4 regions of the Streptomyces sp. NPDC055189 genome follow, and region 1 is predicted to be linked to each of the others. Evidence: riboswitches for the same ligand, from Rfam matches in the RefSeq annotation. Region 1 holds a riboswitch; each other region holds the start of a gene.

Region 1 (5,814 bases):
GCCGCCGTGCGTCACGATGATCTGGTGTCCGCCCGGGCGTCGCAGGATCTCGTCCATGGCAGCGTAGATACGCCGCGCCCACACCGCCTTGGTCTCGGCACCTTCCACGCCTTCGTCGTGATCCATCCGCTCCCCGACGGCGGGCGGCGGCACGAAGCGCCGGTCGAGCCACTCCTGCGGCTTTCCGCCCGCCTCCCCGTACGACTTCTCCCGCAACCTGCGATCCAGAACGGGCCGCACACCGAACACTTCGGCCACCTCCCCGGCCGTCCGCACGGTACGCCGCAGATCCGACGAGAACAGCTCCACCTCGGCATCATCGGGAATCTGCGCCCGCAGCGCCCGGGCAATGGCCCCAGCCGCACGGACACCGGCAGGGGTCAACCGAGAGTCATGCCATCCGCCGACGACGCCCTCGACATGGTGGGTGGCTTCGGGGTGGGTGACGAGGTAGAGGGTGCGCATGTGCACGCATTCTTCCAGTGGTCGTGCTGCGGCCCGACGGGCAAAGCGGCGGCGCCGGAACCGGTGCGGCGGGGATGCCTACTTCCGGCGGCGGACGAACAGCCAGATGCGGGTCGCCATCGCGCCGATGACCACGACTGCGACCGTGATCTGCAGCCATCGCGGGAGGTTGCCCGCGCCGGGGAGGTAGAGGGCGAGCGACATCATCGACGCCGCCGGGGGCTGCACCGTTGTGCGAGGTCATCCATCGGACGGCTCCGGGAGTTTCGGGGCGGGTGGGCAGATCGTATGGGCCGCACCGGCAGTGCTCCTGTCGCGACCCGCGGCCAGGAGGGCTGGACTTACTAGGACGTCCAACTATATCTTCGTGGCACAAGGTCCGCGGTGCAGGGAAGCCGGTGTGAATCCGGCACGGTCCCGCCACTGTGACCGGGGAGTGTGCTGTCATCCACACGCCACTGGCGAAGTCTGCCGGGAAGGCGGGCGGCGCGCGGAGATCCGGGAGTCAGGATACCGGCCGCGGAATGTTCCGTGTTGTCCACGAGGATGGAGCAGACACGCATGGCACCGGTCCGTACTCATGACCTCGGTGATCCGGCGGAGCGCAGTCAACTCACTTTGCGCTCATAGATCTTCGTGACCCTGGCGGTCCCGACGTTCGCTGTCCCACGGCGGCCCGCACCGGCAGCGGACACACCTGTGTGCCCGGTCCGGCGATGCGCCGTGCCTTCCCCGGATCTCACCTGACGAGAGCAGGCACGCACCCATGGTCCGTGAACTCACCCACTTCATCGGCGGCAAGCACACCGTCGGCACGTCCGGCCTCTTCGGCGACGTCTACGACCCCAACACCGGCACCGTCCAGGCCCGCGTACCGCTGGCGAGCCGGGCCGACACCGAGGCGGCGATCGCCGACGCGGTCACCGCGCAGGAGGAGTGGGGCCGTTGGAACCCCCAGCGGCGCGCCCGCGTCCTGCTGTGCTTCCTGCAACTCGTGGAGGCAGAACGCGACTCCCTGGCACGGATGCTGTCGGCCGAGCACGGCAAGACCGTGGCCGACGCGCACGGTGACATCCAACGCGGCTTGGAGGTGGTGGAGTTCGCCGCCGGGGTCCCGCATCTGCTCAAGGGCGAGTTCACGGACAACGCGGGCACCGGCATCGACGTGCACTCGCTGCGCTCCCCGATCGGTGTGGTCGCCGGGATCACCCCGTTCAACTTCCCCGCGATGATCCCGCTGTGGAAGGCCGCGCCCGCTCTGGCCTGCGGCAACGCGTTCATCCTCAAGCCGTCCGAGCGTGATCCCTCCGTGCCATTGCGGCTGGCCGAACTGTTCCTGGAGGCAGGCCTGCCGCCCGGCGTCCTGAACGTCGTCAACGGCGGCAAGGAAGCCGTCGACACCCTCCTGGAGGATGCCCGGGTCGGCGCGCTCGGCTTCGTCGGCTCCACTCCCGTCGCCGCGCACATCTACGCCACCGCCGCCGCCCACGGAAAGCGTGCCCAGTGCTTCGGCGGCGCCAAGAACCACATGATCGTCATGCCCGACGCGGACCTCGACCAGGCCGTCGACGCCCTCATCGGCGCCGGATACGGCTCGGCGGGCGAGCGCTGCATGGCCATCTCGGTGGCCGTTCCCGTCGGCGAGGAGACCGCCGACGCGCTGGTAGCCGCGCTCAAGGCACGCATCGGCGCCCTTCGCATCGGCCGCAGCGACGACCCGGACGCCGACTTCGGCCCGCTGGTGAGCAGGGACGCCCTCGACCGCGTCCGGCGGTACGTGGACATCGGCGTCAACGAAGGCGCCGAACTCGTCGTCGACGGACGGCAATTCACCCTGCCGGAGCACGCGAACGGATTCTTCGCGGGTGCCTCGCTCTTCGACCGGGTCAGTCCGCAGATGCGGATCTACCGCGAGGAGATCTTCGGCCCCGTCCTGTGCGTCGTACGGGTCGACGACTACGAGGAAGCCCTGCAGCTGCCCAGCGAGCACCAGTACGGAAACGGGGTAGCGATCTTCACCAGGGACGGCGACACCGCCCGCGACTTCACCCGCCGCGTCGACACCGGCATGGTCGGCGTCAACGTCCCCATCCCGGTCCCCGTCGCCTACCACACCTTCGGCGGCTGGAAGCGCTCCGGCTTCGGCGACCTGAACCAGCACGGCCCGGACGCCATCCGCTTCTACACCCGTACCAAGACCGTCACCTCGCGCTGGCCCTCAGGGGCCAGGGAAGGCGCGAGCTTCACCCTGCCCACCATGGAATGAGCGCCATGACCATTACATCACTCACAGAGGACCAGCAAGCCCTCGTCGAGACAACCCTCGACTTCGCGGAGGACCACCTGGCCCCCCGCGCCGTGCAGTGGGACCAGGACAAGCACTTCCCGATCGACGTACTGCGCAAGGCGGCCGGACTGGGGCTCGGCGGCGTCTACGTGCGGGAGGACGAGGGCGGCAGCGGCCTCACGCGGGCCGACGGGGTCCTCGTCTTCGAGGCCCTCGCCTCCGGCTGCCCGTCCATCGCGGGCTACCTCTCCATCCACAACATGGTCGCCTGGATGATCGACGCCTACGGAGATCCCGGGCAGCGGGCGCGCTGGCTGCCCCGCCTGTGCTCCATGGACGATCTGGGCAGTTACTGCCTGACCGAACCGGGAGCCGGCTCGGACGCCGGGGCCCTGCGCACCCGGGCCGTCCGCGACGGAGATGACTTCGTCCTCAGCGGGGTCAAGCAGTTCATCTCCGGTGCGGGCGCCGCGCAGGTCTACGTCGTCATGGCGCGCACCGGTGGCGCGGGACCGCAAGGAGTTTCCGCGTTCGTCGTCGAACTGGACGATCCAGGGCTCTCGTTCGGCCCGGACGAGAAGAAGATGGGCTGGAACGCCCAGCCCACCCGGCAGGTGATCCTGGACGGCGTGCGGGTGCCCGCGGACCGGCTGCTCGGAGGCGAGGGCGACGGCTTCCGGATCGCGATGAGCGGCCTGAACGGCGGCAGGCTCGGCATCGCCGCCTGCTCCCTGGGCGGCGCCCGCAGCGCCCTGAACAAGAGCCTGGCGTACCTCGCCGACCGGGAGGCGTTCGGTGCCCGGCTCCTGGACGCGCAGGCCCTGCGGTTCCGCCTCGCCGACATGGCGACCGAACTCGCCGCCGCCCGCGCCCTGGTCCACCAGGCGGCCGGGGCCCTGGACCGCAGCGACCCGCAGGCGCCTCAGCTGTGCGCGATGGCCAAGCGTTTCGCCACCGACACCGGCTACTCCGTCGCCGACCGGGCGCTGCAACTCCACGGAGGCTACGGCTACTTGAACGAGTACGGCATCGAGAAGATCGTCCGCGACCTCCGCGTCCACCAGATCCTGGAAGGAACCAACGAGATCATGCGCGTCATCGTCGCCCGAGGCCTGACCGAGGCACTGCGGTGACCGCGGCCGAGGACTTCGTCCTGCTCCGTACCGAGGGCCGCGCGGCCCACCTCACCCTCAACCGGCCCCGGGCCCTCAACGCCCTGACCCACACCATGGTCAACCGCATCGACGAGGCGCTCACCGCCTGGGAGCACGATCCGGCCGTGCAGACCGTGATCATCCAAGGGGCCTGCGGGCGCGGCCTGTGCGCGGGCGGCGACATCCGCTCCATCTACGAGGACGCGCGCGCCGGGACGTCCGTCTCCGCCGGCTTCTGGCGTGACGAGTACCGGCTCAACGCCCGCATCGCCCGCTACCCCAAGCCGTACGTCGCCGTGATGGACGGCATCGTGATGGGCGGCGGCGTCGGGGTCTCCGCGCACGGCGACGTCCGCGTCGTCACCGAACGCTCCCGCATCGCGATGCCGGAAACCGGCATCGGCTTCGCCCCCGACGTGGGCGGCACCTACCTCCTGGCGCTCGCCCCCGGCGAACTCGGCACCCACCTGGCGCTCACCGGTGCGCAGATCGGCGCGGGCGACGCCCTGCTGTGCGGTCTCGCCGATCACTTCGTGCCGAGTGAGGAGCTGCCCGGGTTGCTGGAGGGTCTCGCCGCGCAGCCGGTGTGGGACGTGCTCCAGCAGTACGTGTGCCAGCCACCCCCCGGAGAGCTGGCAGGTCATCGGTCCTGGATCGACGAATGCTACGGCGCCGACACCGTGGAGGAGATCCTCGCCCGGCTGCACGGCCACGGATCGCGCCCCGCAGCGGAGGCCGCCGACACCCTCGCCACCAAGTCGCCCACCGCCCTGAAGGTGACGCTCGCCGCGCTGCGCCGCGCACGGCGGCTCGGGCCGCTGGAACGTGTCCTGGAGCAGGAGTATCGCGTCTCCTGTGCCGCGCTCACCTCCCACGACCTGGCCGAGGGAATCCGCGCTCAGGTCATCGACAAGGACCGCAGTCCTCGCTGGTCGCCGGCCACGCTCGGCGAGGTCTCAGGGGCGGACGTGGAGCGCTACTTCGCCCCGCCCGCCGGGGGCGAACTCGACCTGGCCACAACCCCGCAGGAGGTGGCGTGGTGAACGGCAAGCGCACGATCGGCTTCATCGGTCTCGGGCATATGGGCGGCCCGATGGCCGCCAACCTCGCCGGGGCGGGGCACCGCGTTCTGGGCCACGACTTGATGCCCGAACTGCTCGGTGCCGCCGTCGGGGCCGGTGTGGAGGCGGCCGGTTCATCGGCGGACGCCGCAGCGGCGGCGGACGTGGTGATCACCATGCTGCCCGGAGGACGGCATGTCCTGGGCCTCTATCAAGAGGAGGGGCTGCTGGCCGCCGCCCGGCCGGGCACGCTGTTCATCGACTGCTCGACCATCGACGTGGCCGACGCGCGCAGCGCCCACGAAGCCGCGATCGCCGCCGGAATGCGGGCCCTGGACGCCCCGGTCTCCGGGGGAGTGGTGGGCGCCGAGGCCGGCACGCTCACCTTCATGGCGGGCGGCGGCGAGGCCGAGTTCGCCGAGGCCGAACCGCTCCTGACCCTCATGGGCAAGAAGGCGGTGCACTGCGGCGGACCCGGCGCCGGTCAGGCCGCGAAGATCTGCAACAACATGATCCTTGGCGTCTCGATGATCGCGGTGAGCGAGGCGTTCGTCCTCGGCGAGATCCTGGGCCTGTCCCATCAGGCCCTGTTCGACGTGGCCTCCACCGCGTCCGGCCAGTGCTGGGCCCTGACCGTCAACTGCCCGGTTCCGGGCCCCGTACCGAACAGCCCCGCCAACCGCGACTATCGCCCCGGCTTCGCCGCCCCGCTGATGGCCAAGGACCTGGGCCTGGCGGCCAACGCACTCCGAGCCGGCGGCATCAACGCGCAACTCGGTCTCAAGGCAGCCGAGTTGTACGCCGCCTACGCGCAGGGCGCCGGATCGGACCAGGACTTCTCCGGGAT
Region 2 (5,814 bases), on a different contig from region 1:
CCGTGGCGAGCGGCCTGTTCCGCCTCGCGGCCCGGCTCGCGAGCGGTCCGGCCCTCGGCGACGGCGCGCTGCCCACCCTGCACAGCCCGGCGCCGCCCGCCCCGAGCCGCCTTCCGCTGCTCTACGGCGGACTGCTCCTCGGCGTCATCCTGTTCAGCCTGGCCCGCGATCCCCTCGCCCTGGACACCGCCGCCCGGCTCCAGGCACCGTCCTCGGCACACCCGTTCGGCACGGACGCCCTGGGGCGCGACGTGCTTGCCAGGGTCGGACACGGCGCGCTCCACACCCTCGCGCTGGCCTTCGGGATCACCGCTTCCGCCCTGGTGGCGGGTGTCCTGCTCGGTCTCCTGCCCCGGTTCTCCGGTCCGCTGCTCGACACGCTCAACGCCGTTCCGCCGACGCTCGCGGGCCTCCTCGTCGCCGGTGTCGCGGGCAGCGGCGCCGCCACCCCCGCCATCGCGGTGGCCGCCGTCGCCTGGGTTCCCCTGGCCGCCCACACCGCCGCCCTGATCCTCCAGGAGCGCGCCACCCTCCACCTGACGGCGACCCGGAGTCTGGGCGCGGGCCGTCGCCACCTGCTCCGGCACCATCTGCTGCCCGCGGTCCTTCCGCCCGTCACCCGGCACGCCCTGCTGCGCCTGCCCTCCGTCGCGCTGGCCCTGGCCGCCCTCGGCTTCCTCGGCCTGGGAGCCCAGCCCCCGTCCCCCGAGTGGGGCCTGCTCCTCGCCGAGAACCAGCCCTACGCCGAACGCGCCCCCTGGGCACTGCTCGCCCCGGCAGCCGCGCTCGCCCTGCTCGGCGCCCTCGCGGCGACCGCTGCGGGCGGGGTGTGGACTCCCCGCAGGCTGCGGCGCGCGCGCCGGCCCGACGCGCCGACCTCCGTGGCCGAAGTGCGGCCTGCCGAGCGGGAATTGACCACGGCCGGGACGGTGGCCCGGTGAGCGGACGACGTCAACTGCTCCGGGCCCGGCCCGCGGAGCGCTCGCGCCGCGAACGGACCTGGCCGCAGCTCTCCCCCTTGCTGCGCCTGCTGATCCTGACCCAGCTCGCCTTCAACATCGGCTTCTTCGCCGTGCTGCCCTTCCTGGCCGAGCATCTGGGCGCGGCGATCGGCATGGCGGGCTGGCTGGTCGGTTTCGTGCTCGGCCTGCGGACCTTCAGCCAGCAGGGGCTGTTCGTGGTGGGCGGCGCCCTGACCGACCGCTACGGCGTACGGCCGGTCGTGCTCACCGGCTGCGTGTTGCGGATCGCCGGTTTCGCCTGGCTCGGCTACGCGCAGCAGACCTGGTCGGTCATCGGCGCGGTGCTCCTGATCGGGTTCGCCGCGGCTCTGTTCTCCCCGGCCGTGGAATCCGAGGTCGCCCGGCAGGCGGTGCTCTGGGAGGAGTCGGGACGCGGCCCGCGCACCCGCATCCTGGCCCTGCTCACCGTGGCGGGCCAGGCCGGCGCGTTCCTCGGCCCCCTGCTCGGCGCGCTGCTGCTCTCCGTCGACTTCCGCACCGTCTGCCTGGCAGGTGCCGGGGTCTTCGTCCTCGTCCTTGCCGGGCACCTGTGGCTGCTGCCCCAGCACATCCCGGGGCGCGAGCGCGTCCGCGTACAAGGAGGCATGGGCGAGCTGCTGCGCAACCGCCGCTTCCTGGCGGTGTGCTGCGCGTACGGCGCCTATCTCCTCGCGTACAACCAGCTCTATCTCGCCCTCCCGGCGGAGGTTGAGCGCACGGCGGGGTCACAGGCGCCGCTCGCCTGGCTCTTCGCCCTCTCCTCGCTGCTCGTGGTGACCACGCAGCTGCCGGTCACCCACTGGGCCGCGGGCCGGCTCGACCAGCGCCGCTCCATGGCGGCCGGGCTCGTGCTCATCTCCGCGGGGTTCGCCGTCGTGGCCCTCGCGCGCCCGGCCGCCTGGACCGGTGTCGCCGGGCTGCTGCCCGCCGCCGGTTTCGTCGTCCTGCTCACGCTCGGGCAGATGCTGGTGGCCCCGGCCGCCCGCGCCTGGGTCCCCGATCTCGCGCCCGACGGCAGGCTCGGCCTCTACACCGGCGCCCTCTCCTCGGTCTCCGGTCTGATCGTCCTCGCGGGCAGCGCCGCGACCGGCTCGCTCCTGGACGCCGGTCTGCCGTCCTGGGCGCCCTGGCTCGCGCTCGCCGCGATTCCCCTCCTGGCCACGGTGCTGCTGCCGGACCGCGGCCGGGCCGCGCGCACGTCAGCCGCCTGACGCACCGGGCAGCACCGGGGCCGTGAGGGCCGCCAACTCCTCCGGGGTGCGCGGCCCGTCGCCGTCCAGCAGGCCCTTGGTCCGTAGCAGCTCCGTGACGGCGATGCCCCACGGGAGGGTAAGGCCCGCCTGTGCCAGGAGGCCCCGGTGGGCCAGCATCTCGGCGACCGGGCCCGTGCGCACTCCCGAGGGGGTGAGCAGCGCCGCGTCGTCGGCCCAGCGCAGGGCCAGATCCACGTCGTGAGTGGCCATGACCACCGTCGTCCCCGCGTCCCGCAGGCCCTGGAGGGTGGTCAGGAGGCGTTCCTGGCCGTCGGGGTCGAGCCCGGCGGTCGGCTCGTCGAGGATCAGTACGCGGGGGCGCATCGCCACGGCGCCCGCGATCGCCGTCCGCTTGCGCTGGCCGTAGGAGAGCAGATGGGTGGGGCGGTCCGCCAAGCCGCTGATGTCGAGCGCGGCGAGCGCCTCGGCGACGCGCGCCCGGACCTCGCCGTCGGACAGGCCCAGGTTCAGCGGGCCGAAGGACACGTCCTGCTCGACCGAGGCGGCGAACAACTGGTCGTCCGGGTCCTGGACGACCAGCTGCACGGTGGTGCGCAGCCGCGTAAGACCCTTGCGGTCGTACGTCACGGGGACGGACCCGAGGGTCAATTGGCCCTGATCCGGGCGGAGTCCGCCGCTCAGCAGCCGCATGAGGGTGGTCTTGCCGCTGCCGTTGCGCCCCAGGAGGGCGAGGGCGCGGCCCTCGGTGACGTCGAAGTCCAGGCCGCTGAGCACGGTGGGCCCGTCCTCGTAGGCGTAGGAGGCGGCGCGCAGGGCGACCAGGGGCACGCTCGGCTCGCTCATGGACGAAGCCTTCATGGCAGAAGCCTTTGCAGTACGAGGGTGAGAGCCGTGAGGCCCGTGAGAAGGACCGCGCTCGCTGCCACGAAGCCCCGGGAGATCCGGGCGTCGGGCACGAGCACCCGCAGCGTTCCGTCGTAGCCGCGTCCGGCGAGCCCGGCCTGCAGCCGGGTCGCCCGGTCGAAGGCCCGCACGAACGCGGTGGCACCGAGTGAGCCCAGGGAGCGCCAGGTGGCGGCCCGGGTGGTGTGGCCCAGGCGTGCGGCCTGTGCCTGCCGGATGCGGCTCATGGAGTCCAGGAGCAGGAAGCTCATCCGGTACATGACCAGGGCGACGTCCACGACCGGCGCCGGTACGCCCGCCTTCACCAGGCGGGGCAGCAGGTCCGACATGGGTGTGGTGAAGGCGAAAAGCAGGACGCCGAGCGAGGCCGCCGATGTGCGCAGGAGCAGACCGCCCGCCCGTGCGGGGCCGCCGTCGGCGAGCGTGACGAACCCTTCGGGCCCGCCGAGTTGGACGATGAGGGTCAGGGCGCCGGTGACGCAGAAACCGAGCGGCACGCGGTAGGCGCGCCACAGTTTGCGCGGCGGCACACCGGCGGGTCCGAGCAGCACGGCGAGCGCGGTGATCAGTACCAGGGCTGCGCCGGGCCAGGGCGGCAGCGAGACGGCAAGGACAGTGAGGCCGAGACCGAGCACGGCTTTGTCCACGGGGTGGCGGCGGCGCCAGCGACTGCTGTGCGCCGCCGCGTCAATGGGCAGCACGCGGGCTCAGACCTGCTCGGTCCCGGGCCTGCTGCCCGCCGCGTCCGCCATCTGCTCCGCGGTCGCTTCCTGCGCCTGCGCCTGTTCGGCGCCCTGGCGGCGCCCCTTGCGCAGCCCGAAGTAGTACGCCAGGACGCCCGCGCCGAGGGCCGCCTGCAGAGCGAAGAGCGCCGACTCGACCTCCCCGGAAGGGGGTTCGTACAGCGGCGAGAACCAGGGCTCGTAGTCCGGCTTGATCTCGGTGATCGCGGTCTCGGCCTGGGCGTCGGCCCCGGTGAACGGCTCCTTCTTGTGGTCGCCGAGGCCGAGCACCAACGGCAGCACCGCGAGCGCGGCGACGATGACCAGGAGCAGGGTGTTGATCTTCGCGTTCCGGCTCATCAGGCGCTGGCCCCCGTCTCCGTCTTGGTGTCCGTACCGGCCTGCGCGGCCGGCTTCTTGCCCTGGAGCAGTACGCCGAGCCGCGTGAGCTCGCCCTTGCTCGACTGCACGAGCAGCCGCATCACCAGGACGGTGAGCAGGCCCTCGCTGACGGCAAGCGGGATCTGCGTGACGGCGAAGATGCCGCCGAACTTGCCCAAGGCGCCGATGAATCCGCTGCTCGGGTCGGGGAACGCCAGGGCCAGCTGGACGCTGGTGACGCAGTACGTGGACAGGTCGGCGACGAACGCACCGAAGAACACGGCGACCATGAGAGGCACGTCGTAGCGCTTCAGGAGGCGGTAGACGGCGTATCCCGCCCATGGCCCGATGATCGCCATGGAGAAGACGTTGGCGCCGAGCGTGGTGAGCCCGCCGTGCGCGAGCAGCAGTGCCTGGAAGAGCAGTGTGATCGTGCCGAGCACCGTCATGATCGGCGGCCGGAACAGGATCGCGCCGAGCCCGGTCCCCGTGGGGTGCGAGCAACTGCCCGTGACAGACGGGATTTTCAGCGCGGAAAGGACAAATGTGAAGGCACCGGAGGCGCCCAGGAGCAGGGTGCTCTCGGGGTGCTCCTTGACCTCACGGGTCAGGGAGCGGACTCCGTGGACGACGAACGGCGCGGACGCTACGCCCCAGGCGATCGCGTGCGCCGGTGGGAGGAAACCCTCGGCTATGTGCATGGCTAAGCAGACCCTCTCCAGCACCTCGTGGATGGACAACGCGCCTTGGTCGGTCTCCTGGCTTACGGGTCATACCGACCGGACTCCGCCTTCCCGGATGCTTGCGCACCCAGTGGCTGCCGCGAGGGCTGGAGCCGGACTTCCCGATTCACAGTGGCGAGGGCCGCACCGGCATCACACCGGATTTCCCGTTCACCAAGGCGTGGTGACCCTAGTGCGCAACCGAGTTTCCTGACAACTTGCGGGGATGCTGCACCTGTGGCACGCGCGAGCGCACACGACCAGGGCGTACGCCCCTGGTCAGCGCATGTGCCCCGGCCCGTGCGCACCCCCGTGGTCCGGCGGCCGTCAGTCCTTGTCCCCCGCCACCGGGTAGGGCACGAAAGTGCTGCTGTTCTCGTCGATCGCCAGGCGGCGGTCGAGGGGCGGCACCGCGCGCTGGGGGCAGTCGGTGCGTTCGCAGAGGCGGCAGCCCATGCCGATGGGCACGGCGGAGGACGCGCTGTCGAGATCGAGGCCGTCGGAGTAGACGAGCCGCGACGCGTGGCGGATCTCGCAGCCCAGACCGATGGCGAAGGTCTTGCCGGGCTCGCCCCAGCCGCCGCGGTGCCGGGTGACCGCACGGGCGGTCCACAGGAAGCGCTGCCCGTCCGGCATGGCGGCCACCTGGACGTGGATGCGGCCGGGGGCGGCGAACGCCTCGTACACGTTCCACAGCGGGCAGGTGCCGCCCGCGCGGGAGAAGTGGAAGGCGGTGGCGGACTGCCGCTTGGACATGTTGCCCGCCCTGTCGACCCGTACGAAGGAGAAGGGCACCCCGCGCAGCCGGGGCCGCTGCAGGGTGCTCAGGCGGTGGCAGATCGTCTCGTAGCCGAGCCCGAAGTGGTCGGTG
Region 3 (5,814 bases), on a different contig from region 1:
GTGTCCTTGAACGGGATGATCTTCAGCGACGGGTCCATCGACTTGCGGGTCAGCACCCCCTTCATCTCCAGGAAGGGCAGGAGGGACTCCTCCAGGTCGTTGCGGTACGTCGTGTTGTCCGCGTCGAAGACGGCGTACGCGCCCTTGCCGTCGTTCTGCGCGATGACCTTGCCCAGCTTCTTGGCGACCGGCGCGGGCCAGTGCTTCAGCTCGGCCGCGGCCCGGGCGCTCTTCGCGGCGGTCTTCGCGGAGGCGTCGGCGGCCGTCGCGTCCGTGCTCGGCCAGAGCGCCGTCCCCGCGATGACGGCCGCGGTGAGCGCGCCCGCCGTGCCGAGTACGGCCAGCTTGCCCGTTGCCTTTGATGCCATGGTTCTGTGCCCCCTGAGAGCGGTCTGCGCCCCGTCCGGAGCGGCGGGTCATCGTATGGGGCGGGGCCGCGGATTCCCATGATCGACATCACCGGACGGAACGGGCATGGGACGCCTGTGCGCGGGTAGCAGCGTCAGACGGCCGCTCCGCGTACGGGCCTGCCCCGCGGTGAGGCCGGGCCCGCGTCCGGGCCTGCCCCGCGTCCCCGCGTACGGGCGCCTGCCCCGCGGCGGCGCCCGTCGCATACTGGAAGGCATGGAGACCGCCTCCCCGGAGTTCGTACGGGCCGCTCCGCGGCTCGGCGGCATGGTGGTGTCCGCCGTCGGCTACCGCACGGCGGGCGAGCAGCCGGGCCTGCACCGCGGCCTGCCGTCCCCGTACCTGACGCTGATCTTCTCCCTCGACGGCCCCGTCGCCACCGGCGCCAGCCCCGAGCAGGCGGCCGGCCCCGACGCCATGCGCACGGACATCGTCCTGGGCGGCCTGCACCGGTCACCGGCCTACGTCGTACGGCCCGAGCACGAGGCGGGCATCCAGCTCGCCGTCCACCCGCTCGCCGCCCGCGCCCTGTTCGGCGTACCGGCGTCGGCGCTTGCGGGCGACCTGGTGACGCCCGGCGCGGAAGTGATGGGGCGCCGCGCCGCCGACGTACGGGATCTCCTGTGCGAGCAGAGCGGCTGGGAGCAGCGGTTCGCCTCCCTGTCCGCCTACTTGCGGCAGCGCGCGGCTGACGCGGGCGCCGAGGGGTCCGTACGTCCCGAGGTCGCCGAAGCCTGGGCCTGGCTCGCCCGGCACCAGGGCATCGGCACCCTGCGCGGCCTCTCCCGGCACGTCGCCTTGAGCGAACGCCGCCTCACCACGCTCTTCTGCGCCGAGACGGGCCTGAGCCCCAAGCAGGCGGGCCGCCTGATGCGCTTCCAGCGCGCCCGCAACGCCGTCGTGCGCTCCGTCGCGGCGGGCGCCGCCCCTGACCTGGCGCGCGTCGCCGCCGACTGCGGCTACTACGACCACTCCCACCTGGTACGGGACTTCCGGCAGTACACCGGCGCGAGCCCCACCGGCTGGCTGGCCGAAGAGTGCCGGAATATCCAAGCCGGGAGCCACGGCGGGGGCGAAGAGTAGGACCCATGGACACCACCGAGAAGCAGAAGCAGCCCCAGTCCGCCGCTGGCTCCGCCACCTCCGGCGGACGCGCACCCAGCGTCTGGCCGACCCTCCAGGCGCACGACGCCCCCGCCCTGATCGACTTCCTGGTCGGCACCGTCGGCTTCCTGCGCACCGCCGTCTACGAGGACGGCGGCAGCGTGGCCCACGCCGAGCTCGACTGGCCCGAGGGCGGAGCGATCATGCTCGGCTCGTACGACGACGGGGCCGGGGACTGGTGCCTGAAGCCGGGCACCTTCGGCACGTACGTCGTCACCGACCGGGTGGACGAGCTCTACCAGCGGCTCAGGGCCGCCGGGGTCGAGATCATCCGTGAGATCGAGGACCAGCCGTACGGCAGCCGGGAGTTCGCGATCGCCGACCCCGAGGGAAACAAATGGTCCTTCGGGACCTACCGCGGCGCACCGAGGCCGGACGGGGCGTCCTGACCCGGCTTGACGGCAGCTTCCCTGCCCTGGCGTGACGGCAGCCTCCCTGACCTCGCGTGATAGCTTGCGAGCGCCAGTCAACCCACACCAGGGCCAGGGAATCCGGTGCGAATCCGGAACTGACGCGCAGCGGTGAGGGGGAACGGGCGGGGCCACGGCCACTGGGCGTCCACGGACGCCCGGGAAGGCGCCCCGTCCGGCCGATCCCCGAGTCCGAAGACCTGCTGGCGCCTTCGCCCGCGCACCGAGCGGCGGAGGTGACGAAGCAGGCCAGGCTCCGCGTATGAGCCGTGAGACTCAAGGGATCATGTGTCCTCCACAGCCCGTCGTGTACGTATACCCGTCGTCCTGCTCAGCGCGGCCCTCGCCGTCACGCTGACCTCCTGCGGCGGCTCGCCTGCCTCCTCCACCACGGACAAGAAGGCCGACGGCTATCCCGTGACCCTGACGTCCTGCGGCAAGAAGGCGGAGATCAAGGCGCCGCCGCAGCGCGCCGTCTCCCTCGACCAGGGCTCCACCGAGATCCTGCTCTCCCTGGGCCTCGCGGACCGCATGGCCGGCACCGGCACCTGGACGGACCCGGTGCTGAAGGGCCTGGAGAAGGACAACGCCAAGGTCGACCGGATCGCCGACAGCTACCCCTCCTTCGAGAAGGTCCTCGCCAAGGAGCCCGACTTCGTCACCGCCTCCTTCACGGCGACGGTCAGCAAGGGCGGCGTCGCCGACCGCGCCAAGTTCGCCGAACTCGGCGTACCCGCCTACGTCTCGCCGTCCGACTGCGCGGGCAAGGACAACAGCGGCGACGGCGACGGCAAGCGCGTCAAGACGCTGACCATGGACACGGTCTACGGCGAGGTGCGCGACCTGGCCAAGGCCTTCGGGGTCGAGAAGCGCGGCGAGCGGCTGGTCGCGAACCTCAAGGGGCGGGTGGCGAAGGCCACGAAGACCGTCAAGAAGGCCGACGCGTCCGGCACCTCGCTCCTCTACTGGTTCGCCAACTCCGACGCCCCCTACATCGCGGGCTGCTGCGGAGCGCCCGGCATCATCACCCGCGAGCTCGGCGTGAAGAACGTCTTCGACGACACCCGCGAGGAGTGGCCCCAGATCAACTGGGAGACCGTCGCGGACCGTGACCCCGACGTCCTGGTCATCGGCGACCTCACCCGCAAGTCGCAGACGGCCGAGAGCGCCAAGAAGAAGATCGAGTTCCTGGAGTCCAACCCGGCCACCAAGAACCTGACCGCCGTGAAGAAGAAGCGGTACGTACTGCTGAGCGGCCAGGCCATGAACCCGACGATCCGCACGGTCGACGGCGTGGAACAAGTCGCCGCCGCCTTGCGCGAGTTCGGGCTCGCCAAGTGACGCGAGCCGCCGGTCTGCCGGGCGGCATACGACGGGCCGGTCTGCCGGGCGGCATACGGCAGCTCCTGCTCTGGACGACGGGCCTTGCCGCCCTCGCCCTCTCCGTGGCGGTGGCCGTCACCATCGGCCCCGCCGACATCTCCGTACCGGACGTGTGGTCGGCGGTGGCGGCCCATCTCGGCTGGGGCGAGGCGACACTGACGCCCATCAGGGACGGCATCGTCTGGAACCTGCGCATGCCGCGCACGCTCCTCGCGGCGGTCTGCGGCGCGGGCCTCGCGGTCTGCGGAACCGTCCTCCAGTCCCTGCTGCGCAACCCGCTCGCCGACCCCTTCGTGCTCGGCGTCTCGTCGGGCGCTTCCACGGGGGCGGTCGCGATCGTCGTCCTCGGGGTCGGCGGGGGAGCGGTGTCGGTCTCGGCGGGCGCTTTCGTGGGCGCCGTCGTGTCGTTCGCCCTCGTCCTGTTCCTCAGCCACACGCTCGGCGGGAGCGCCGACCGAGTGGTGCTCTCCGGCGTCGCGGCGATGCAGCTCTTCTCCGCGCTCACCTCGTTCGTGATCCTCACGGCGGGCGACGCGGAGACGACGCGGGGGGTCCTGTTCTGGCTGCTCGGCTCGTTGAGCGGGGTCGGCTGGACGGACGTCTGGCTGTGCGGGGCGGTGCTCGTCGTGGCGCTCACCATCTGCCTGGCGCATGCCCGCACCCTGGACGCGTTCGTGTTCGGCCAGGACGCGGCGGCGACGCTGGGGGTCCACGTGGCCCGCACCCGCCTCCTGCTGCTCTCCGTCACGGCCCTGCTCACGGCGGCTCTCGTCAGCAGCGCGGGCGCCATCGGCTTCGTCGGCCTGGTCCTGCCGCACGCGGCCCGCGCCCTGGTCGGCTCGGGGCACGCACGCCTGCTCCCGGTCACGGCGCTCGCGGGCGCGGTGTTCCTGGTGTGGGTGGACACGCTGGCCCGCACGGTCCTTGACCCCCAGGAGGTCCCGGTGGGTGTGGTGACGTCCCTGATCGGCGTCCCGGCATTCGTCCTGGTCCTCTACCGCACCCGGAAGACGACATGACTCTGCACGCTGCCCCGGGCTCCGGCCCGCACACCGACCCCGGCCTGCGAGCCGACCGGGTGACCAGAACAGCCGGCGGCCACCTCATCGTCGACGGGGTGACCCTGGCCCCGCCCCCCGGAGCGACGGTCGGCCTGCTCGGCCCGAACGGCTCGGGCAAGTCCACCCTCCTGCGCATCCTGGCGGGCGTCCTGGCCCCGGCGTCGGGGGTGGTCACCCTGGACGGCAGGCCGCTGCGGGACGTGGGCCGCCGCACCGTGGCACGCAGGGTGGCGGTCGTGGACCAGGACGCCACCACGCAGGTCGAGCTGTCGGTGGAGGAGGTCGTACGCCTGGGCCGCATCCCGCACCGCAGGGCGTGGTCCCCCGCCACGCCCCGGGACGACGAGGCGGTCCGGGAGGCCCTGGCCCGCACGGGCCTGGCCGACCGGGCCGCCCAGTCCTGGCACACGCTGTCCGGCGGCGAACGCCAACGGGTCCAGATAGCAAGGGCGTTGGCCCAGGACCCCCGCGAACTCCTCCTGGACGAACCGACCAACCACCTGGACATCCAGCACCAGCTCGACCTCCTGTCCCTGGTGGCGGACCTCCCCCTGACCAGCGTGATCGCCCTGCACGACCTGAACCTGGCCGCCATGTTCTGCGACCACCTGCTGGTCCTGCGCGAAGGCGTGGCCCACGCGTCGGGCACTCCGTCCGAGGTGATCACGGAGGAGCTGATCGCGAAGGTGTACGGGGTGCGGGCGGTGGTGACACCGGCGGACGACGGCCCGGGGTCGAGGCCGTCGATCCGCTTCCTGAGGCGGTGATTCAGCCCGCTTGCAGCCGGTCGGCGAGACCCGCGGCGGCGAACGCAGAGGCCAATTCCTGCCGCCCCTCGGTGAAATGGGCCCAGCTGTCGCAGTGGACGGGGACGACCCGCCGCGCCCCGAGGATCTTCGCGGCCTCGGCCGCCTGGTTGCTGTCGAGGACGATCGGCGCACCGCCGAACAAGAAGGGAAAGCGGGGAGCTCCTGCGAAGAGGACGGCGGTGTCCACGGGACCGAACCGCTCGGCTGTCTGCTCGACCGCGGTGAGCGAGGCGTTGTCGCCGCTGACGTAGATGGTGGGCAGGCCCTCGCCGGTCAGGACGAAGCCGACGACCTCGCCGGTGAGCGGCTCGACGTCCTCGCGCCTGCCGGGCCCGTGCACGGCGGGCACACCGGTGACGGTGACGTGTCCGCCGCCGGGCCGTTCGAGCTCGACGGACTCCCAGTCGCCGAGCCCCTTCACCTTGTCCCCGAGTCCCTCGCGCAGGCGGAGCCCGCCGCCGGGAGTGGTGAGGGTGAGCGGTACGCCGGGGAGCAGGGCGCGCCCGGAGACGTCGAGGTTGTCGGGGTGCTCGTCGTGGGAGAGCAGGACGACGTCGACGGGGCCGAGGTCGTCGGGGG
Region 4 (5,814 bases), on a different contig from region 1:
ACCGACCGCCGCGTGGAGATCACCGGGCCGCCGGAGCGCGCGATGACGGTCAACGCCCTCAACTCCGGTGCGCAGGTATGGATGGCCGACTTCGAGGACGCCACCTCACCCACCTGGGACAACATCATCGGCGGCCAGCTGAACCTGCTCGACGCCATCGAGCGCAGGATCGACTTCGCCACGCCGGAGGGCAGGCAGTACCGGCTCGGCGAGCGGACCGCCACCATCGTCGTGCGCCCGCGCGGCTGGCACCTGACCGAAGAGCACCTGGAGATCGGCGGCAGGCCCGCCCCCGCATCCCTCGTGGACTTCGGGCTCTACTTCTTCCACTGCGCCCAGCGCCAGATCGACGCAGGGCGCGGCCCGTACTTCTACCTGCCGAAGCTGGAGAACCGCGACGAGGCACGGCTGTGGAACGACGTGTTCGTCCTCGCCCAGGACCTCATCGGCATCCCCCGCGGCACGATCCGGGCCACCGTCCTGATCGAGACCATCACCGCGGCCTTCCAGATGGAAGAGATCCTCTACGAACTCCGCGAGCACAGCTCGGGGCTCAACGCGGGCCGCTGGTACTACCTCTTCAGCCTCATCAAGACCTTCGGTCACCGCACCGATTTCCTGCTGCCCGACCGGGCGAAGGTCACCATGACCGCCCCCTTCATGCGCGCGTACACCGAACTCCTCGTAAGCACCTGCCACAAGCGGGGCGCCCACGCCATCGGCGGCATGGCCGCCCACGTGCCCGCCAAGGACCCCGACGCCCACCGGGCGGCCCTCGCCACGGTCCGCCTCGACAAGGAACGCGAGGCCGAGGACGGCTTCGACGGCTCCTGGGTGGCCCACCCCGCCCTTGTCCCCGTCTGCCGCGAGGTGTTCGAGGGGGTGCTCGGCGCCCGCCCGCACCAGATCGACCGCGTCCGCAGCGACGTCGAGGTGACGGCGGCGCAGCTGCTCTCCGTGCGCCGCATCAGCGCGCCGCCCACATCGGAAGGGCTGCGCACCAACATCGCGGTCGCCGTGCGCTACTTCGCCGCCTGGCTGCACGGGCAGGGAGCCGTCGCCCTGTACGGCCTCATGGAGGACGCCGCCACCGCCGAGATCGCCCGGGTGCAGATCTGGCAATGGCTGCGGCACCGGGCCGTCGGCCGGGAGACGGTGCTGGAGCTGCTCGGCGACGAGCTCGCCGCCCTGGGCGCGGAGTATCCATGGGCCCCGGTCGAGGACATCCGCGCCCTCTTCGAACGCACCGCCCTGGCACGGGAGTTGCCCGCGTTCTTCCCCACGGACGCCTACACCCGACACCTCGTGCACCGCCCGGAGCGACGGTCATGACCGCGGCCATCCGCCGGGTCGGCGTGGTGGGCGGGGGCCAGATGGGCGCCGGGATCGCCGAGGTGTGCGCCCGCGCCGGTCTGGACACCGTGGTCTGCGAGGCCGACGCCCTGGCTGCCCGCGCCGCCCGCGAGCGCGTGGCCGTCTCGCTCGAACGTGCCGTCCAGCGCGGCAAGCTGGACCGCATCAGCGCCGAGGACGCGCTGGCCCGCATGATCTTCACCGGCAGCCCGGACGATCTGGCCGACCGACAGCTCGTCGTCGAGGCCGTCGTGGAGGACACCGCCGCGAAGACGGAGCTCTTCGCGACCCTGGACAAGGTCGTCGAGGACCCCGAAGCGATCCTCGCCACCAACACCTCCTCCATCCCGGTCATGCGCCTGGGCATGGCGACCCGGCGTGCCGACCGCGTCCTCGGGCTGCACTTCTTCAACCCGGCCCCCGTCCTTCCCCTGGTCGAGGTCGTCTCCTCGCTGCACACGGGCGCGCGGACGCTCGCCGCCGTCGAGGACTTCGCTTCGCACACCCTGGGCAAGACGGTCGTCCGGTCCAGGGACAGAGCGGGCTTCGTCGTCAACGCCCTGCTCATCCCCTACCTGCTCTCGGCGATCCGGATGGCCGAGTCCGGCTTCGCCACGGCCGCCGACGTGGACGCGGGCATGGAGCTGGGCTGCGCGCACCCGATGGGGCCGCTGAAACTGGCCGATCTGATCGGCCTGGACACGGTCGCCTCCATCGCGGCATCGCTCTACGAAGAGTTCAAGGAACCCCTGTACGCCCCGCCACCGCTGCTGCGGCGCATGGTGGAAGCGGGTCTGCTTGGCCGCAAGAGCGGGCGCGGGTTCCACACCTACGACCAGGGCTGAGGGGCCCGGGTCCGCCGCCGGGCCGAGGGGCCTGCGGCTGCTGTGGGCGGGGGCGCGGAACAGAGTGGTGATCTGTTCCGCGCCCCCGCATGCGCTGCCCCGCCTCCGCATGCGCCGCCCGCCTCCGCATGCGCTGCCCCGCCTCAGGAGTTGGGGGCCGTGTCTCACCTCACGGTCCGGATTGTGATCAGTGGTGCCCAACAGGCCGACCACCCTTTAGCCTGGCCAGTGCAGCTGGTTCGCCCTGTCCGCCAGACAGGAGCGTCGCAAGAGGGAACCCGGTGGGAATCCGGGACTGCCCCGCAGCGGTGAGTGGGAACGACCGCCGTCATACGCACTGGATCCACGCGGATCCGGGAAGCGACGGCCAGTAGGAATCTGCCCCGGCAGATGTGCCCGCGAGTCCGAAGACCTGCCCGTTGCCCGTACGTGATCCCTCACGTACGGAAATTCCGGTGACCTCGTGGGCGGGTCGGCGTACAGATCAGGCGGAGCACCGCGCTCGTGGCGCGGGTGGGATCCGCCGGGTCCGTCACCCCTTCGCGCCCGTGTCCCGTCACCGGGGTTCTCAGGAGTCATCTCGCGAAGGAGATTTCCGTGACATCGAAGTCCGCAGCCGCGGCAGCACGGTCCACCGTGTACGGCTACCCCCGCCAGGGCCCCCACCGGGAACTGAAGAAGGCCGTCGAGGGCTACTGGAAGGGCCGCGTCACCGCCGACGCCCTGCGGGACACCGCGGCCCGACTGCGCGCGGCCACCTGGCAGCACCTGGCCGACGCCGGCATCAGTGAAGTGCCCACCGGTGACTTCTCGTACTACGACCACGTACTGGACACCAGCGTCATGGTCGGCGCCGTCCCCCAGCGGCACCGCGAGGCCGTCGAGAACGACGCCCTCGACGGCTACTTCGCGATGGCCCGCGGTACCCGGGACGTGGCGCCGCTCGAAATGACCAAGTGGTTCGACACCAACTACCACTACCTCGTACCGGAACTCGGTCCCGACACCGTCTTCACCGCCGACTCCGCCAAGCAGGTCGCCGAGCTGAAGGAGGCCATCGCGCTGGGCCTCGCCGCCCGTCCGGTCCTGGTCGGCCCGGTCACCTATCTGCTCCTCGCCAAGCCCGCACCCGGCGTCGCCGCCGGCTTCGAGCCGCTCACGCTGCTCGACCGGCTCCTTCCCGTGTACGCCGAGGTCCTCGCCGACCTGCGCGCGGCAGGCGCCGAATGGGTACAGCTCGACGAGCCCGCCCTGGTCCAGGACCGCACCCCGGCCGAACTCAACGCCGCCGCCCGCGCCTACCGCGACCTCGGCGCCCTCACCGACCGTCCGCAGCTCCTGGTCGCCTCCTACTTCGGCAGGCTCGGCGAGGCGCTGCCGGTGCTCGCCAAGGCGCCGGTCGAGGGGCTCGCCCTGGACTTCACCGAGTCCGCCGCGAGCCAGCTCCAGGATCTCGCCGCCGTCGGCGGGCTTCCCGGCAAGCGTCTTGTCGCGGGCGTCGTCAACGGCCGCAACATCTGGATCAACGACCTGTCGAAGTCGCTGTCCACGCTGGGCACGCTGCTGGGTCTGGCCGACCGGGTCGACGTCTCCGCGTCCTGCTCCCTGCTCCACGTCCCGCTGGACTCCGCCGCCGAACGGGACATCGACCCGCAGATCGCCCGCTGGCTCGCCTTCGCCCACCAGAAGACCGCCGAGATCGCCACACTGGCCCGCGGCCTGGCCCAGGGCACGGGCGCCATCACGGCCGAACTGTCCGCCAACCGGGCCGATTTGGCGTCCCGCTCGGGCTCGGCCCTGACCCACGATCCGGCCGTACGCTCCCGCGTCGCCGCCGTCACCGACTCCGACGCCCGCCGCGCACACGCCTACCCGGATCGGGCCGCGGCCCAGCGGGCCCGCCTCGGCCTGCCGCAGCTGCCCACCACCACCATCGGCTCCTTCCCCCAGACCACCGAACTGCGCACGGCTCGCGCCGATCTGCGCGCCGGACGCATCGACACGGCGGGTTACGAGGAGCGCATCAAGAACGAGATCCGCGAGGTCCTCGCCTTCCAGGAGAAGGCAGGCATCGACGTCCTGGTGCACGGCGAGCCCGAGCGCAACGACATGGTGCAGTACTTCGCCGAGCAGCTCACCGGCTACCTCGCAACGCAGCACGGCTGGGTCCAGTCGTACGGCACCCGCTATGTGCGCCCGCCGGTCCTCGCGGGCGACATCTCACGGCCCGAGCCGATGACAGTGCGCTGGACGTCGTACGCGAGCTCCCTGACCGAACGCCCCGTCAAGGGCATGCTCACCGGCCCGGTCACCATGCTCGCCTGGTCCTTCGTCCGTGACGACCAGCCGCTCGGCGACACGGCCCGCCAGGTCGCCCTCGCCCTGCGCGACGAGGTCAACGACTTGGAGAGGGCGGGTACTTCGGTCATCCAGGTCGACGAGCCCGCGCTGCGCGAGACCCTCCCGCTGCGCACCGCCGAGCACGCCGCGTACCTGGACTGGGCCACGGAATCCTTCCGCCTGACCACCAGCGGCGTACGTCCGGACACCCAGATCCACACCCACATGTGCTACGCCGAGTTCGGCGACATCGTCCAGGCCATCGACGACCTAGACGCCGACGTCATCAGCCTGGAGGCCGCCCGCTCCCACATGCAGGTGGCGCGCGAACTCGCCGAGCACGGCTACCCGCGCGAGGCGGGCCCCGGCGTCTACGACATCCACTCCCCGCGCGTACCCAGCACCGAGGAGGCAGCGGCCCTGCTGCGCAAGGGACTTGAGGCCATCCCCGCGGAGCGCCTGTGGGTGAACCCCGACTGCGGCCTCAAGACCCGCGGCTGGCCCGAGACCAAGGCCTCCCTGGAGAACCTGGTCGCGGCGGCACGCGAGGTGAGGTCGGAGCTGCCGACGGGCTCCTGACCCGAACACTCCGACCGGGGCGGCCATTCGAGGACGAGTGGCCGCCCCGGTCCGAGGCGTCGGCACTTCAGCCGCCGTCCGTATGCGCCACCCGCGACAGCAGCGCATGCAGCATCTCCCGCTCCCCCGCGCCCAGCGGAGCAAGCAGCTCGTCGGTCACACCCCGGGCCACCTCGTCCGAGTCCCGCAGGAAGTCATGCCCCGCAGGGGCGAGCGCCACGATGCGTCGGCGGCGGTCGTCGGGGGCCGGGCGGCGTTCGACGAAGCCGAGGCGTTCCAGGTCGTCGACCAGGCCGACGATCGCGCTGGGGTCGTAGCCCAGCTCCTGGCTCAGTTCGCGCTGGGCCGCGCCTTCCACGGTGGCCAGATAGCGCAGTAGCGCGTAGTGCCGCAGGCGCAGGCCGGATCTCTGGAGCGCCGCGTTGAAGAGCTGGCCCGAGCGCAGACCGAGGCGGTAGAGCAAGTAGCCCGCGTCGGCGTGCAGGCCTCTCATCCAGGGCGCGCCCTCGTCGACGGACCCTTCCTCGACGGGCTCGGCGGTCGTCTTCCGGCTGGTCATGAGGGGCGCTCTCCCTGATCGGTGGTTCGCGGGGCGTACCGGCGGTCGTCGCCGACGGTCTCAACAGTCTCCAGCATGCCGCATGATCGATGTTGGCAACAATCATTGACGACAACAATGGTTTGTCTTAGCTTCCTT

The links. A riboswitch is a leader RNA that binds a small molecule or an ion and turns the genes downstream of it on or off. The one in region 1 is predicted to bind cobalamin.
Region 2: linked by a shared signal. The riboswitch ahead of ACWFR3_RS33915 (energy-coupling factor ABC transporter permease) and the one ahead of ACWFR3_RS42755 (CoA-acylating methylmalonate-semialdehyde dehydrogenase) in region 1 are both predicted to bind cobalamin.
Region 3: linked by a shared signal. The riboswitch ahead of ACWFR3_RS45520 (ABC transporter substrate-binding protein) and the one ahead of ACWFR3_RS42755 (CoA-acylating methylmalonate-semialdehyde dehydrogenase) in region 1 are both predicted to bind cobalamin.
Region 4: linked by a shared signal. The riboswitch ahead of metE (5-methyltetrahydropteroyltriglutamate--homocysteine S-methyltransferase) and the one ahead of ACWFR3_RS42755 (CoA-acylating methylmalonate-semialdehyde dehydrogenase) in region 1 are both predicted to bind cobalamin.

What each region holds. Positions count from the first base shown of each region.
Region 1 is NZ_JBSGSG010000116.1:7,320-13,133, reverse strand. It holds gene ACWFR3_RS42765 (histidine phosphatase family protein) at 1-465, opposite strand, end outside; gene ACWFR3_RS42760 (hypothetical protein) at 544-693, opposite strand; cobalamin riboswitch at 831-1,001, shown strand; gene ACWFR3_RS42755 (CoA-acylating methylmalonate-semialdehyde dehydrogenase) at 1,232-2,731, shown strand; gene ACWFR3_RS42750 (acyl-CoA dehydrogenase family protein) at 2,737-3,885, shown strand; gene ACWFR3_RS42745 (enoyl-CoA hydratase/isomerase family protein) at 3,882-4,949, shown strand; gene mmsB (3-hydroxyisobutyrate dehydrogenase) at 4,946-5,814, shown strand, end outside.
Region 2 is NZ_JBSGSG010000067.1:4,566-10,379, forward strand. It holds gene ACWFR3_RS33890 (ABC transporter permease subunit) at 1-941, shown strand, start outside; gene ACWFR3_RS33895 (MDR family MFS transporter) at 956-2,212, shown strand; gene ACWFR3_RS33900 (energy-coupling factor ABC transporter ATP-binding protein) at 2,201-3,058, opposite strand; gene cbiQ (cobalt ECF transporter T component CbiQ) at 3,070-3,819, opposite strand; gene ACWFR3_RS33910 (energy-coupling factor ABC transporter substrate-binding protein) at 3,826-4,200, opposite strand; gene ACWFR3_RS33915 (energy-coupling factor ABC transporter permease) at 4,200-4,922, opposite strand; cobalamin riboswitch at 4,953-5,151, opposite strand; gene ACWFR3_RS33920 (short-chain fatty acyl-CoA regulator family protein) at 5,271-5,814, opposite strand, start outside.
Region 3 is NZ_JBSGSG010000149.1:4,641-10,454, forward strand. It holds gene ACWFR3_RS45505 (haloacid dehalogenase-like hydrolase) at 1-368, opposite strand, end outside; gene ACWFR3_RS45510 (helix-turn-helix domain-containing protein) at 625-1,491, shown strand; gene ACWFR3_RS45515 (VOC family protein) at 1,497-1,961, shown strand; cobalamin riboswitch at 2,019-2,204, shown strand; gene ACWFR3_RS45520 (ABC transporter substrate-binding protein) at 2,271-3,323, shown strand; gene ACWFR3_RS45525 (FecCD family ABC transporter permease) at 3,320-4,384, shown strand; gene ACWFR3_RS45530 (ABC transporter ATP-binding protein) at 4,381-5,193, shown strand; gene ACWFR3_RS45535 (MBL fold metallo-hydrolase) at 5,195-5,814, opposite strand, start outside.
Region 4 is NZ_JBSGSG010000067.1:13,318-19,131, forward strand. It holds gene aceB (malate synthase A) at 1-1,332, shown strand, start outside; gene ACWFR3_RS33935 (3-hydroxybutyryl-CoA dehydrogenase) at 1,329-2,198, shown strand; cobalamin riboswitch at 2,417-2,632, shown strand; gene metE (5-methyltetrahydropteroyltriglutamate--homocysteine S-methyltransferase) at 2,796-5,117, shown strand; gene ACWFR3_RS33945 (MarR family winged helix-turn-helix transcriptional regulator) at 5,185-5,676, opposite strand.